2 regions of the Promicromonospora xylanilytica genome follow, and region 1 is predicted to be linked to the other one. Evidence: riboswitches for the same ligand, from Rfam matches in the RefSeq annotation. Region 1 holds a riboswitch; the other holds the start of a gene.

Region 1 (8,761 bases):
GGTTGCGAGACGTCGTAGTCGGGCGCCGTCACTCCTGGGGTCTGAGTCATGCCTCCATGGTGCGCCGGTACCGGATCTCAGGTCAAGCGATACTACGTCTCACGCAGTCTCGGCCTCGGCGTGGCGGCAGACACGCCCGCCGGCCCAGGGCTGCGGCCGGGTCCGCACCCGTTCACCCGACGCCGCGGCCCGGCGCACCTCGAGCTGGAGGTACTGGTCCTGGGCGGCCTCGGCCACGGAGTACGGCGCCGGCGCCCCGCGCAGCACGTGGTCGGCCATGTCGGCCATGATGCGGGCGATCGACAGCTCGTCGTCGGGCAGGCGGGCCGGGCGGAACGCGTTGCGGTACCGCCACTCGCCATCGAGCGTGTAGCCGCGCAGGAACATGCCCTCGTGGCTGCCGGCCCCACCGGCGGCCACCCGCTCCAGCGTCGAGTGCCGGGGGAGGCCGTCGGCGCCGACGTGGCGCACGGCGTCGTCCCGCAGCTCCCCTCGCTCGCCGCGCACGAGCAACATGGGGGAGCGTACCCAGGAGCGGTACTGGACGTCGTCGAACTCGTAGGTGCCGAGCCGGCCGCCGAAGTCCAGCCACGCGGTCGCGTGCACCGTGTCGACGAGAGCGAGGTCGTCGGGGTCGCCGGCGCGGCTCGGGCTCGGCAGCACCCGCCGTGTGTCGCGCCGGGCGGTGACCTCGGCGTCCTCGAACGTGACGCCCAGCGCCCGCCGCAGCACGCTGATGCCGTGGTAGTCGTGCGCGACGGCGACGTGCGCGTCGGTCACCGCGCCCAGCAGCCCGGAGGCCGCGACGGCGAGCTGCGCGCCGATCAGCGGCTCCAGGTGGTACTGCTCGGCGACGTGCACGCAGGCGCCGTCGTCCACGAGCCGTTGGAGTGCCATGAGCTCCTCGACGGTGCCGGCGGCGGGCGTCTCCGTCAGGACGGGGACGCCTGCCGCGGCGAGGTCGCGGATCACCGGCTGGGCCGCGCCGGCGGGGAGCGTCAGCAGGACGAGGTCGGGGCGGCCGCCGGCGAGCAGCTCGGCCACCGTGGCGTAGGCGGGGGCGGGGAGCCCGGGCAGGCCCGCCGCCGGCAGGCCTCGCCCCGCCAGCTCCGCGCGGTCCGCCGCGTTGCGGGTGGCCACGCCCGCCACCTCGAACCGGTCCGGCAGCGCGTGCAGCACCCGCAGCATGGTGCGGGCGCGGAAGCCCGAGCCGACGATCCCGATCCTGGCCGTGCGGTCCTGTGACGTCACGAGGGCCGACGGTACGCGATCAGACCGCCGCGGCCACCGGTCCGTGCTGGTCGCGGTCCGCATCCTCGCGGCGACTGATCCGCCACCACGCGAAGAAGCCGAACAGGGTGAACAGGCCGTAGACCACGTACATCAGGGCGGTGGCCCAGTACCCGGCGGAGAACAGCAGGGGCACCCCCACGAGGTCGACCGCTACCCAGATCAGCCAGAACTCGACCCAGCCCTTGGCCATGCCGTACGTGGCGAGCACGGAGCCCATGAAGATCCAGGCGTCCGCCCAGACGGGCTCGTACGAGCCGAGGGTCCGGAAGAGCGGGGTGAGCAGCAGCGTGCCTGCCAGCATCCCGGTCACCAGGCCGACACGGGCCCGCCAGGACGCCCAGCGCGGGTGCACCGCCACCGTGCCGACGCCGCCCATCCGGCGCGTCTGGCGCCAGCGGTACCACCCGTAGACCGACACCGCGATGAACATGATCTGGCGGCCGGCCTGGCCCAGCATGTCGGCGCGCGACGTCTCGCCGAACCAGGAGCCCATGAAGACGGTGAAGAGCAGGATGTTCCCGACGATGCCCACGGGCCAGGCCCACACCTTGCGGCGCAGCCCGCCCAGTGCGGACGCCAGCCCGAACAGGTTGCCGATGACCTCGCGCCAGTAGATCTGCTGGTCGCCGACCAGGAAAGTCGCATCGTAGGCGGCGCGGAACCAGTCCATGTCTCTCTTCCCTCTTCCGAAAGTTCGCACAGGAACTCCGGGGTGAGGGCCGGCGCGCCACAAGGCACGCGCCGCACGTGCTTCCTCCCATCCGGACTTTAACCGTCGGTCCTGGAATCCCACCAGGTCAGCCGAGCCTCCCCCGAAGGAGCGACCCGGGTCGCGGACTGTCACCGCCGGCTCGGAATTTCACCGACCCCGGAGCACGTGTGCATCTGCTGCACGTCGACTAACGGAACACAGGATGCCACGGGGGCATTCCCGCGCGGATCAGACGAGCGCGTCCCGCACGGCACGGGCCACCTCGTCGGGTCCGGCCCCGCCCTCGACGACCGTGACGACCACGCGGCGGCCGGCCGGGGTGTCGCCGGCGGACAGCGGGTGGGCGGCGGTGCCGAGGACGGCGGCCCGCCGCAGGTCGGCGAACGCCTCCTCGAGCTCCGGCCGCAGCTCCAGGGACGGCGTGCGCAGCCAGCGCCGCAGGATCGCGTTGTGCACGGCGACGACGGACGCGGCGAACGCTATCGACGCCGTCGACGCCGAACGCTCCGGCGGCAGCGTGTCCTTGAGGTAGTGCGTGAACGCCCGCTCGTAGCGGTGCGTGGTGATGAGTTCCCGGTCGCGCAGGGCGGGAACCTGCTGCAGCAGGGCGTACCGGGCGAGCGAGGTCTCGCGCTGGCCCACATGGTGGTCGAACACCATGCGCGCGGCGCGGCACACCTCGAGGTACGGGTCCACGTCGGGGTCCCAGGCCCGGCCGAGGTCGTGCCCGGACTCCTCGCTGGCGCGGGCGTCGGGGCGGGTGGCGGCCAACATCACCACCACCTCCTCGAGGAGCAGCTCGTGGTCGGCGAAGACCACGTCCTCCTTCGAGCGGAAGCGGCGGAAGAACGTGGCACGGCTGACCTTGGCGGCGTCGGCTATCTCCTCGACGGTGGTTCCCTCGTACCCCTGCCGAGTGAACAGGTCCACCGCAGCGTCGACAGCCTGCGCATGCGTGTGGGTACGGACGGCGGTCATGCCAGGCAGGCTACCCCGTGCATGCCGAACCGCGTGAAGAGATCTTGAGCGATACCTGGTGTTCATGGTGCTAACTTTCTCGTCCTGACATCTTCCCCGCCCGGAGCCTGCGCAGGTAGCGCACCTCGCGCACGGCCGTCAGCAGGGCGAGACCACCAGGTACCGCTGCCCACGGGTGGCCGAGCACGACGCCGGCCAGGCACACCACAAAGATCACCCCACCGCCGACGACGGTGGCGAGACTTGCCCAACGGATCCCGGTCACGCATGTGAGCGTAGTCTGCTGTGCGTGACTGAGACCGCCGCCAAGCCCGTCGTCGACGTCTACGTCGACCCCATGTGCCCGTTCGCCTGGATCACCTCCCGCTGGGCGCTCGAGGTGGCCCAGCACCGGGACGTCCAGCTCACGTTCCGGCTCATGAGCCTGTACCTGCTGAACAAGGACAGGGACATCGAGGACGACTACCGGGCCCGCATCGAGCGCTCACGGGGGATCGGCCGCGTCGCGGCGGCCGTCCAGGCGCAGCACGGTCCCGACGCGTTCTCCGCCTTCTACACCGCGGCCGGAACCCGGATCCACGGCCAGCAGAACAAGGACTTCGACGCCGTCGCGGTCGAGGCGCTCGCCGAGGCCGGACTGCCCGCCGAGCTCGCCGCCGCGACGACGTCCGAGGAGCACGACGCGGCGCTCGCGGCCTCCCACGAGGCGGGCATGAAGCCGGTCGGCGACGACGTGGGCACGCCAACCCTCCATGTCGACGGGGTCGCGTTCTTCGGCCCGGTGCTGACGCGCATCCCGCGCGGCGAGGAGGCGGCGGCCCTGTTCGACGCCTCGGTGGCGCTGGCGAGGTACCCCTACTTCTACGAGCTGAAGCGCTCCCGCACCACGGACCCGGTCTTCGACTGACCCACGTGGCATCGTGTGGGTCATGACTCTTGACCTGCGTATCTTCACCGAGCCCCAGCAGGGTGCGACGTACGACGACCAGCTCGCGGTGGCACGGGCCACCGAGCAGCTCGGGTTCAGCGCGTTCTTCCGCTCCGACCACTACCTCGCCATGGGCGGTGACGGCCTGCCCGGCCCGACGGACGCATGGACCACGCTGGCCGGCCTCGCCCGCGACACCTCGACGGTGCGGCTCGGCACGCTCGTCTCCTCGGCGACGTTCCGCCACCCCGGCGTGCTCGCCATCCAGGTGGCGCAGGTGGACCAGATGTCCGGCGGCCGCGTCGAGCTGGGCCTCGGCACCGGCTGGTTCGCCGCCGAGCACAGCGCGTACGGCATCCCGTTCCCGGACAAGCGGTTCGGCATGCTGGAGGAGCAGCTCGCGGTCATCACGGGCCTGTGGAACACAGCGGTCGGGGAGACCTTCTCCTTCTCCGGCGAGCACTACCAGCTCACGGACTCGCCGGCCCTGCCGAAGCCGACGCAGCAGGCGATCCCCGTGCTCGTCGGGGGCGGCGGCCCGCGCCGTACGCCCGTCCTGGCCGCGCGGTACGGCACCGAGTACAACCAGGCCTTCCCGGAGCTCGACACGGTCGGCGCGCGCGTGAAGGTGATCGAGAAGGCGATGTCCGACGCCGGCCGGGCGCCCGGGTCGATGGTGCAGTCGGTCGCCCTCGTGGCCGCCGTCGGGCAGGACGAGGCCGAGTTCACCAGGCGAGCCGCCGCGATCGGTCGCGAGCCCGGCGAGCTGCGCGAGCACGGCATCGCGGGGACCGTCAGCGAGGTGGTGGACCGGCTCAAGGTCCTGGAGGCGGACGGTATCCAGCGGGTCTACCTGCAGATCCTCGACCTGGCGGACCTCGACCACCTCGACTTGATCGCCCGCGAGGTGGTGCCGCAGCTCGGCTGACGACGCGGCGGGGGCGCGACGGCGAGCGGGGTGCGGAATTGCACCCAGCGCAGGCAGCGTGGAGGGATCTTTCCTAGGGTCGTGTCGGCCGCTCCCGCGACACACCCCAGGAGAACTCCGTGCAGAGCTTTTCTCGTGCCCTCCGCGCCGCCCTCGCGGCGACCGCGCTCACCGCGGGGACCTTCGTGGCCGTCCCGTCAGCCACCGCCGACGGCTTCGAGCGCGGGCCCGATCCGACCGAGGAGAGCATCGAGGCTCCTCGTGGCACGTTCGAGATCGGGGTCGACGTGATCTCTCGTGCGGACGCGGAAGGGTTCGGCGGAGGCACCGTCTACTACCCGACCGACACCTCCGAGGGCACCTTCGGCGCCGTCGCCATCTCCCCGGGCTACCGGTCCTCGCAGGCGTCCATCGCCTGGCTCGGTCCGCGGCTGGCCTCGCAGGGGTTCGTCATCATCACCATCGACACGATCCGGCCCGCCGACTCTCCCCAGCGCCGCGGTGAGCAGCTGCTCGCGGCGCTGGACCACCTGCGCGGCTCGGAGGTGGCGGACCGGATCGACCCCGAGCGGCTCGCCGTGATGGGGCACTCGATGGGCGGCGGCGGCAGCCTGGAGGCCGCCAAGGACGACCCGGCGCTGCGTGCGGTCATCCCGATGACCCCGTGGAGCTCGGACAGGACCTTCCCGGAGGTCTCCGCACCGACCCTGATCGTCGGGGCGGAGGACGACCGGGTGGCGCGGGTGGTGTCGTACGCCGAGCCGATCTACGAGTCGCTGCCCACGGACGGCGACAAGGCTTACCTGGAGCTGCGCGACGCGTCACACTCCGCCCCGAGCTCGCCCGACACCACGATCGCCCGGTACGGCCTGTCCTGGCTGAAGCGGTACGTGGACGACGACGAGCGGTACGCGCGGTTCCTCTGCCCGGCGCCGGCCGTGGACAGCGAGCTGAGCGAGGTCCGCACCACCTGCGAATAGGATCGCGCGACACTCCCGTTGCGAGATCAAGGACAGACACATGCGAATCGGCTGGCAGCTGCACGGTGATGGATCCCGCATCACCCCCGGCGAGGTGGTCGCCCCCGACGAGCGGCTGAGCTGGCCGCGCACCGTCGGGATCGGCCTGCAGCACATCGTCGCGATGTTCGGCGCCACCTTCCTGGTGCCGATCCTCACGGGGTTCGACCCCGCGACCACGCTGTTCTTCTCCGCGCTGGGCACGATCGTGTTCCTGCTGATCACGGGCAACAAGCTGCCGAGCTACCTGGGGTCGAGCTTTGCGTTCATCGCACCGATCCTTGCCGCCACGGCGTCGGGCGGGCAGTCGGTGGCGATGGGTGGCATCCTCGTCACCGGCGTGCTCCTGGCGCTGGTCGGCGTGGCGGTGCACTTCGCGGGGCCACGCTGGATCCAGGTCGCGATGCCGCCGGTGGTCACGGGTGTGATCGTGGCGCTCATCGGGCTCAACCTGGCGCCGGTGGCGTGGGGCACGTGTGACGAGGGCGGAGCTTGCTCCGGCTTCCAGGCCTCTCCGGTGACGGCGGTGATCACCCTGGCCTCGATCATCCTGATCCAGGTGCTGTTCCGGGGGCTCGTCGGACGGCTGGCGATCCTGCTCGGCGTCGTCATCGGGTACGTCGTTGCCACGGTGCGCGGCGAGGTCGACCTCTCGCAGGTCGGGCAGGCCGACTGGTTCGGCCTGCCGCACTTCGTCGCACCGTCGTTCGACCCCGGTGTGCTCGGTCTGTTCCTCCCGGTGGTCCTGGTGCTCATCGCGGAGAACGTAGGGCACGTGAAGTCGGTGGCCGCGATGACCGGCCGCAACTACGACCGGCTGACCGGCCGGGCGCTCCTGGCCGACGGCGTCGCGACCACCCTCGCCGGCCTCGGCGGCGGATCGGGCACCACCACGTACGCCGAGAACATCGGCGTCATGGCCGCGTCCAGGGTGTACTCGACGGCGGCCTACTGGGTGGCCGCGGCCGGCGCCCTGGTGCTCAGCCTCTCGCCGAAGTTCGGCGCGCTGATCGCCTCGGTTCCGCAGGGGGTGCTGGGCGGTGTCACGACCATGCTCTACGGGATGATCGGAATCCTGGGCGCGCGCATCTGGGTGCAGGGCAAGGTCAACTTCTCGGACCCGGTGAACCTGACGACCGCCGCCGTGCCGCTCATCATCGGCATCGCCGACTACACCTGGACGGCCGGCGCCCTGCAGTTCGGCGGCATCGCGCTCGGCACCGCCGCCGCCCTGGTGATCTACCACGTCATGGGTGCGATCGGCCGCTGGCGCGGCACCGCGGAGGCCTGATCCGCCGGTCTGGACACCGGGCTGAACGCGTGGTTAGCATGTTGAACATGCGTTCAGCCAAGGCTCCGGACGGCCAGGCTCCGGACGAGCGGTCGGCCGACGCGGACCGTACCGCCCGCGCCCGGATCCGGGACGCCGCGGTCCTCCGGTTCGCGATGGAGGGGTTCGGCGCCTCGGTGCGCGCCATCGCGTCCGACGCCGGCGTGAGCGCCGGGCTCGTGATGCACCACTTCGGGTCCAAGGAGAAGCTGCGCGCCGAGTGCGACGCGCACCTGCTGGCCACGATCCGCCGGCTCAAGCGCGAGAACGTGGCCGACGCGGCCGCGGGCCAGAGCTTCTTCCACAAGTTCGCCTCCGCCGAGGAGAACGCGCCCGTCGTCGGCTACGTCCTGCGGTCGATGCAGGACGGCAGCGCGCTGGCCCGCGAGTTCATCGACCACATGGTGGCCGACGCCGTGGACTACACCCGCGAGGGCGTCGCGGCGGGCGTCATCGTGCCCAGCCGGGACGAGGCGGCGCGGGCCCGCTACCTCACGCTCTCCGCCCTCGGTGCGCTGCTGCTCGAGGTGACGCTCAGCCCGCCGGCTGACCCGGCCGACCTCGGGACCCTCGTCCGCGACTACCTCGCGAACAGCTACCTGCCGATGATGGAGCTGTTCTCGGAGGGCTTTCTCACGTCCCGGCGGATGCTGGACGACTACCTCCTGTACGTGTCGGATCCGCCGTCGCCCGACGAGGCGGTGCCCGCGCCTGCTCCAGGCTGACCGGTACGCGCCGGTCGAACGAGCGCTGCCCTGCCACGTCCCCTTCCGACGTCAGAGAGCGAGCGAGCCATGACCGTGTCACCAGCGATCGAGATCCACGACCTGCACAAGTCCTTCGGCAGGGTCCAGGCCCTTGCCGGGCTGCGCCTGACCGTCCAGCCCGGCGAGGTCGCCGGGTTCCTCGGCCCCAACGGGGCCGGCAAGTCCACCGCCATCCGCGTGCTGCTGGGGCTGCTGCGCGCGGACTCCGGTACGGCCCGCCTGTTCGGCGGCGAGGCCTGGCGCGACGCCGTCGCCCTGCACCGGCGCCTCGCCTACGTGCCGGGCGACGTCAGCCTGTGGCCCAACCTGACCGGCGGAGAGGCCATCGACTTCCTCGGCCGGCTGCGCGGCAAGGTCGACCGGCGGCGCAAGGCCGAGCTCCTCGAACGGTTCGACCTCGACCCCACCAAGAAGGCCCGCACCTACTCCAAGGGCAACCGGCAGAAGGTCGCCCTCGTGGCGGCCTTCGCCATGGACGTGGACCTGCTGATCCTCGACGAGCCCACGTCGGGCCTCGACCCGCTCATGGAGGCCGTCTTCACCGAGCACGTGCGCGAAGCCGCGGGACAGGGCACGTCCGTGCTGCTCAGCAGCCACATCCTGCACGAGGTCGAGAAGGTCTGCGACACCGTGACGATCATCCGCAACGGGGTGTCGGTGGAGTCGGGCACCCTCGACGAGCTGCGTCACCTGACCCGCTCGAACGTGACAGCGGTGGTCGCGGGCGACCCGTCCGGCGTCGGGCGGCTCGCCGGGATCCACAACCTCACCGCCACCCCCGCCGACGGCGGCACACGCCTCACCTT
Region 2 (6,853 bases), on a different contig from region 1:
GCCACGAGGTCCGCGACGGTCAGCAGCACGAGCCCGTGCTCCGCCGCCAGGACCTGCGCCTCGGGCAGGCGCAGCACGTCGCCGTCGTCCCGGACGAGCTCCGCGATCGCGCCCACCTCGCCCAGGTCCTTGCCCAGCTCCTTGCTCACACCGCCGGCGAGGCGCACCAGATCCACGGCCGCCTCCGTGTGCCCCGCGCGCTCCAGCACGCCACCCGGCCGCGCCCGCAGCGGCAGCACGTGCCCGGGCCGGATCAGGTCCCGGGCGCCCGACGCCGGGTCGCCCAGCACCCGCAGCGTGCGTGCCCGGTCCGCGCCGGAGATGCCCGTCGTCACGCCGACGGCAGCGTCCACCGAGACCGTGTACGCCGTGGAACGGGGGTCCTCGCTCCGCTCCACCATCAGGGGCAGCTCCAGCGCGTCGGCGCGGTGAGCGGGCATCGGTGCACACAGGTACCCCGAGGAGTGCCGCACCGTCCAGCCCACCCACTCGGCGGTCGCGGTGCTCGCGGCGAGCACCACGTCCACCTCGTTCTCCCGGCCTGCGTCGTCGGCCACCAGCACCGGACGGCCGGCGGCCAGCTCCGCGAGGGCGCGCTCCACCAGGCCCGCGCTCATCGTGCGACCTCGGGCTGTGCGGTCTCGGGCTGTCCTGCCTCGACCGGGGCGACGCCGGCCGCCGGCACCGCGGGAGCCCGCACGCCGGCCGCCATCAGGCGCTCGACGTACTTCGCGAGCACGTCCACCTCGACGTTGACCAGGTCGCCCGGCGCGAGCCGGCCGAGCGTGGTCGCGGCGAGCGTGGTCGGGATGAGCGACACGCCGAACCCCTCGTCCGACACCCAGGTCACGGTGAGCGAGACCCCCGCCAGCGCGACGGAGCCCTTCTCCGCGACGTACCGGGTGAGCGCGGGAGGCGCGGCGAAGGCCAGCTCGTCCCAGCGCGGCCCGGGCGTGCGCCGCACGAGCGTCGCGACGCCGTCGACGTGCCCCTGGACCACGTGCCCGCCCAGCCTGCCGTCGGCGGGCAGCGCACGCTCCAGGTTGACCGCCGCGCCGGGGACGAGGCCGCCGAGCGAGCTCCGGCGCAGCGTCTCCGGCATCACCTCGGCCACGAAGGCACCGTCGGCCACCGACGTGACGGTGAGGCACACACCGTCGACGGCGATCGAGTCGCCGGGGCGGGCGTCGGACGCGGCGAGCGGACCGGCCACGGTCAGGACGGCGTCGGACGCGTCGTCGCCGCCAGGGCGGGTGAGCGCGACGACGGAGCCGAGCTCCTCGATGATTCCGGTGAACATCAGATCTCCTCCTTGGCGGGCCGGGCGGACCGGCCGTCCTGGCGTGGCTGGGTGGTGGTGTCGGGCTGGGTCGTGTCGGGCTGGGTCGTGTCGGGCCGGGCGCGGCGCGCGACCAGGAGCGCGTCGTCCCCCAGCCGGGTCACGTCGTGGGTGGCGAAGCGCGCGGCGGCCCCGATGCTGGTGATACCCAGGTCGCCGACCACGGACGGTCCCGACCCGAGCAGCACGGGCGCCACGTAGGCGTGGATCTCGTCGACGGCGTCGGCGGCCAGCAGCGCGGTCGCCAGGGTGGGACCGCCCTCCACGAGCAGGTGCCGCACCTCGCGCTCGGCGAGCCGTTCGAGCACCACGGCGAGATCGTGCTCGGGCAGGTGCAGCAGCGTGCCCCCGGGTCCGTGCAGGCGAGCACCGCCAGGCACCGCACGGCGGCCCAGCACCACCCGGAGCGGCTGGTGCTCGAAGAGCCCGCCGTCGGTGGTCCGGGCGGTGAGCGTCGGGTCGTCCGACAGGGCGGTGCCCGTGCCCACCGCTATCGCGTCGACCTGCGCGCGGATCGTGTGGGCATGGGCGCGCGCCTGGGGCCCGGTGATCCAGCGGCTCGTCCCGTCCGCTGCCGCGACCCTGCCGTCCAGGCTGGTCGCGAGCTTCAGGGTCACGTACGGCCGGCCGGTGCGCACGGCGTGCAGCCAGTGCCGCAGCAGTTCCTCGCCCTCGTCCGCGAGGAGGCCTGTGGTCACGTCGATCCCGGCGGCACGCAGCCTGGCCGTTCCCCCGGTCGCGACCGGGTTCGGGTCACCGACCGCCACGTGCACGGCGGCGACGCCGGCGTCGATCAGGGCGTCGGCGCACGGGCCGGTGCGGCCGTGGTGGGCGCACGGCTCGAGCGTGACCACCGCCGTCGTGCCGCGCGGGTCGATGCCGCGCGAGCGGGCAGCGGCGAGGGCCGCGGCCTCCGCGTGCGGGGTACCGGCGCCGCGGTGGAAGCCCTCGGCGACCGGGCGACCGTCCGGGTCGAGGAGCACGCACCCGACGCGCGGGTTGGGACCGTGGGCGGGGCCCTGCGCGGCCAGCGTGAGAGCGCGGCGCATGGCGGCCTCGACGGTGGTCGCGGACGCCGGTACCGCCGTGTGCCGCACGGCGTTGCCCTGCGGTGCCTGGGTCATGCTGTCCTCCCCGAGCTTCGGCGCTCCGGGGGTGGACGACGGGGACGCGGACGGAACCTCACGGCCCAGCCCGCGCGCACGACGTCACGGCGCCACGCGCCCCAGGGGGCGCCGACGCCGCACGTGCTTCCTCCCATCCGGACTTTCACCGTCGGTCCTGGAGTTTCACCAGATCAACCGGCCCCCTTGCGGAGGACGCGGGTCGCGGACTGTCACCGCCGGCTCGGAATTACACCGACCCCGGAGCACGTGTGTGCGTACTGCTGCTTGCCAGCATGCCACATCTCGCGGGTTTGCCGGCATGGTGTGTGTCACACCCCGCGCCGGCCCTGCCACCGAACCCTGCCACCGGATCGGCCGGCCGGGCGACTGGCCCGGCCAGAAGGCCCGCAGTCACGCCAGACTCCCCCGGTCGAGGCTGTTGGCGAGGCGGCGGTCGAGCTGTGCGCGGTGAGCGAGAACGCTTGGCACACTTTTTCTAACCATCGACGCGTGGCTGGAGACCACACGGCAAAGGTCCGCCTCGAGCATGCAGTCTGGCTTGCTGCCGATCCCGGATCCAGGCCAGATCGCATGCTCGAAGCGGACCTTGCTCCTCGCTCCCTGCTCGATCGACGCCGGTCCCGTCAGTGGGCGTGCTTGCTCGCCAGCTCCCGGAGCGTCGCGATCTCGGCCGGGATGTCCTCCGCGCCGTACACCGCCGAACCGGCGACGAACACGTTCGCACCCGCGTCGGCCGCCCGCTCGATCGTGTCGCGCGACACTCCCCCGTCGACCTGGATCCACACGTCCAGGCCCGACTCGCTCACGGCCTCACGTGTACGGCGGATCTTCGGCAGGGTGCCCTCGATGAAGGACTGGCCGCCGAACCCCGGCTCGACGGTCATCACGAGGATCATGTCGATCTCGGCGAGCAGGTCGAGGTAGGGCTCCACCGGCGTCGCGGGCCGCAGGGCGACCCCCGCCCGCGCACCGAGCCTGCGCAGCTCCCTGGCGAGCCGCACCGGCGCCTGGGCCGCCTCCGCGTGGAAGGTGACCGACGCCGCCCCCGCCTCCGCGAACGCCGGTGCCCACCGGTCGGGGTTCTCGATCATGAGGTGCGCGTCGAGCGGGACGGGCGACACCTTCGCGAGCCGCTCGAAGATCGGCAGCCCCAGTGTCAGGTTCGGCACGAAGTGGTTGTCCATGACGTCGACGTGGGCGTAGTCGGCGTCGGCGATCCGGCCGAGGTCGCGCTCCAGGTTCGCGAAGTCGGCGGACAGGATGCTCGGGGCGATGAGGGCTGCCATGATGCCAGCCTAGAGCGCGATTCCGGGTGCCACTGAACGGCCCCACCGAACCGCGCAGGCGCAACGGACCGGGAGCGACGATGATCCCCGAGGTGAACTACTGGGCAGTGCTCGTGGCCACGCTGTCGACGATGATCGTCGGCTCCGTCTGGTACACGCCCAAGGTGTTCGGCACGCGCTGGATGCGGCTCGCGAAGGTGGACCCGAAGGCGGCCGAGGCGGCGGGCGTCTGGCCCATCGTCGTCACGGTGATCGTCAGCTTCCTGACCGCCTGGGTGCTCGCGGGCGCCGTCTACATCTCGTGGGAGTTCTACGAGGGCGGCTTCCTCACCGCCGCCGTGGTGACCGCAGTGCTGCTCTGGATCGGCTTCACGGCCGCACGGATGGTCACGCACGACGCCTTCGAGGGACGCCCGCCGGCGCTCACCGTCCTCAACCTGGCGCACGAGCTCGTCACGATCCTGGTGATGGCCGTGATCATCGGCGTCTGGCCGCCGGCGGGCGTCTGACCGCGAGCGCCGGAGGACCTACCGGGCCACTACCGAGGCCGTCAGGCCATCTTGCGCAGCAGCGTCAGGTGCATGGCGTCCGTCCCGTGCACGTGCGGCCAGAGCTGCACGTCGTCGCGGTCGGCCAGCGGGATCTCGGCGGCGGCCCCGCCGGCGCGCACGACCGCCCGTACGGCGGCGGGCGTGTCGAGCCGTTCGACGTCGTCGCGCTTCTTGAGCACGTCGGAGACCACGAGCTGGGTCTCGGCGAGGTGCGGGGAGCACGTCACGTAGGCCACCACTCCCCCGGGGCGTACGGCGTCGAGCGCCGAGGCGAGCAGCTCGCGCTGCAGCCCGGTGAGCGCGGCGAGGTCCGCCGGCGTCCGGCGCCACCGGCTCTCCGGTCGGCGGCGCAGTGCGCCCAGCCCGGTGCACGGTGCGTCGACGAGCACGCGGTCGTAGGCGTCCGGCTCGTCGGCGCCGACCTCACGTCCGTCGCCGGTCCGTACCTCCTCGACCACGCCGTCCGGCATCGCTGCCAGGGCGTTTCGCACCAGGCGGGCACGGTGCGGTGCCACCTCGTTGGCGACGAGGGTGGCGCCGCGTTGTGCGGCCAGCGCGGCGAGCAAGGCCGCCTTGCCGCCCGGTCCGGCGCACAGGTCGAGCCAGCGCTGGTCGCGGCCCTGTGCACCGTCCGCGAGGGGCGCACCGGCCAGGGCGAGGGTCACGAGCTGTGAGCCCTCGTCCTGGACACCGGCCAGCCCCTCCCGCACGGCGGGGATCCCCGACGGGTCGGAGCCCTCGAGGCGCAGCGCCGTGGACGCCCAGCGTCCGGCGACGAGGTCGGAGTCGCCCCACGCGGCCTCGTCCGAGACGTCGACCAGGCCGGGCCGGGCCACCAGGGTGACCCGGGGCGCGGCGTTGTCCGCGGCCAGGAGGTCGCCGATCTCGCCGACGTCGCGTCCGTTGCCCGCGAGCGCCTCGCGCAGGGCGCGCGCGATCCACAGGGGGTGCGACTCGGTGGCCGCGAGACCGGTCAGGGTGTCGGGTGCTTCCTGCTCGAGGGTCGAGAGCCATTCGTCGAGCGGGCGTTCGGACACGCGGCGCAGCACCGCGTTCACCATCTGTGCGGGGCCGGCGCCCACGCGGTTGCGGGCGAGGCCGACGGTCTCGGACACGGCGGCGTGCACCGGGACGCGCATGCCGAGCACCTGGTGGGCGCCGAGGCGCAGGACGTCGAGCAGTGCGGGGTCCAGGCCGGGCAGCGGGCGGTCAACCAGGGTCGCGAGGATCGCGTCGTACCGGCCGCGCAGGCGCAGGGTGCCGTAGGTCAGCTCGGTGGCGAACGCGGCGTCGCGTCCGCGGATGTGGCGCTCGCGCAGGAGCGGGGGCAGTACGAGGTTGGCGTAGGCGTCGGACTCGTCGACCTCGCGGAGCACGTCGAATGCTGCCGTGCGTGCGGGGTCGGTGCGCTTGCGGCGTTCCGAGGGCGCCTGCGACGTCCGGGTGCGTTCTCCGCCGCGGGTTCGCGACGCGGGCCGCTGGCGTCCGGACGCGTTGCGGCGGTCGTCGAACCCGCCGTCGCGCGAACCGCCGTTCCCGCGGTCTCCCTCGTGGCCGCTCATGCCGACACCTCCGTGGCGTCCGTCGCGTCCGTGGCAGGGCCGCCCAGCACGAGGCCTGCCTCGACGAGCGTGCGCCCACCGCCACGAGCCCAGTCGGGTGCGGGCATGGCCTTCTTGCCGACGGGACGCACCTCCCCCAGGGCGACGGCGTGCGTGGCGGTCCCGACCAGCACCTCGTGCTTCAGCGCCCGCACCTCGCCGGGGTGCAGGTCGGCGACCTCGGGGCGTGGCGAGACGGGGCCGAGCCCGAGGCGGGAGCCGTCGGGCAGCACGGTCCATGCGCCGGGTGCCGGTGTGCAGCCGCGCACGAGCCGGTCGACGGCGAGCGCCGGGGCGGTCCAGGTGACGCGGGCGTCGTCGGTGGTGAGCTTGGGGGCCACGGAGACGCCGTCGGCGGGCTGGGGCTGGGGCTGGAGGGTGCCGTCCTCCAGGGCGTCGAGGGTGGCGACGAGCAGCTCGGCGCCCGAGACGGCGAGGCGGCCGAGGAGGTCGCCGGACGTGTCGGTGGGACGGATGGTCTCGGTGGCCGTGCCGAGCACGGGTCCGGTGTCCATGCCCTCGTCGAGCAGGAACGTGGTGGCTCCGGTGACCTCGTCGCCTGCGATCACGGCGCGTTGCACGGGGGCGGCGCCGCGCCAGGCGGGTAGCACCGAGAAGTGGAGGTTGATCCAGCCGAGCCGTGGCACGTCGAGCACCGCTGGCCGCAGGATGTGCCCGTACGCGACCACGGGGGCCGCGTCGATCTCCAGCTCGCGCAGGCGCGCGACGAACTCGTCACCGCGCGGTACGTCCGTGAGGACGGGGATCCCGGCCTCCTCGGCTCGGGCGCGTACCGGGCTCGGGGTGAGCTTGCGGCCGCGGCCCGACGGCGCGTCGGCGCGGGTCAGGACGGCGACGACCTCGTGGCGCGAGGCGAGCAGCGCCTCGAGCGAGGCGACGGCGGGTTCGGGGGTTCCTGCGAAGAGAAGACGCACCTGGTCAGTTTAGG

Evidence for each region. Region 1 has a riboswitch for FMN ahead of pnuC (nicotinamide riboside transporter PnuC). Riboswitches for the same ligand answer to the same signal wherever they lie in the genome.
Region 2: another riboswitch for FMN. It lies ahead of ribD (bifunctional diaminohydroxyphosphoribosylaminopyrimidine deaminase/5-amino-6-(5-phosphoribosylamino)uracil reductase RibD); the one in region 1 lies ahead of pnuC (nicotinamide riboside transporter PnuC).

Annotation. Positions count from the first base shown of each region.
Region 1 covers NZ_BAAGRP010000003.1:91,016-99,776, forward strand. Annotated here, with positions in the region: gene ACYVK7_RS04010 (acyl-CoA dehydrogenase family protein) at 1-50, opposite strand, end outside; gene ACYVK7_RS04015 (Gfo/Idh/MocA family protein) at 100-1,251, opposite strand; gene pnuC (nicotinamide riboside transporter PnuC) at 1,271-1,963, opposite strand; FMN riboswitch at 2,037-2,174, opposite strand; gene ACYVK7_RS04025 (TetR/AcrR family transcriptional regulator) at 2,234-2,983, opposite strand; gene ACYVK7_RS04030 (hypothetical protein) at 3,054-3,248, opposite strand; gene ACYVK7_RS04035 (DsbA family protein) at 3,273-3,890, shown strand; gene ACYVK7_RS04040 (LLM class F420-dependent oxidoreductase) at 3,913-4,839, shown strand; gene ACYVK7_RS04045 (poly(ethylene terephthalate) hydrolase family protein) at 4,959-5,819, shown strand; gene ACYVK7_RS04050 (uracil-xanthine permease family protein) at 5,860-7,149, shown strand; gene ACYVK7_RS04055 (TetR family transcriptional regulator) at 7,197-7,913, shown strand; gene ACYVK7_RS04060 (ABC transporter ATP-binding protein) at 7,983-8,761, shown strand, end outside.
Region 2 covers NZ_BAAGRP010000012.1:29,404-36,256, reverse strand. Annotated here, with positions in the region: gene ribA (GTP cyclohydrolase II) at 1-617, opposite strand, end outside; gene ACYVK7_RS13700 (riboflavin synthase) at 614-1,300, opposite strand; gene ribD (bifunctional diaminohydroxyphosphoribosylaminopyrimidine deaminase/5-amino-6-(5-phosphoribosylamino)uracil reductase RibD) at 1,300-2,463, opposite strand; FMN riboswitch at 2,583-2,716, opposite strand; gene rpe (ribulose-phosphate 3-epimerase) at 3,090-3,752, opposite strand; gene ACYVK7_RS13685 (DUF1761 domain-containing protein) at 3,833-4,261, shown strand; gene ACYVK7_RS13680 (RsmB/NOP family class I SAM-dependent RNA methyltransferase) at 4,303-5,865, opposite strand; gene fmt (methionyl-tRNA formyltransferase) at 5,862-6,839, opposite strand.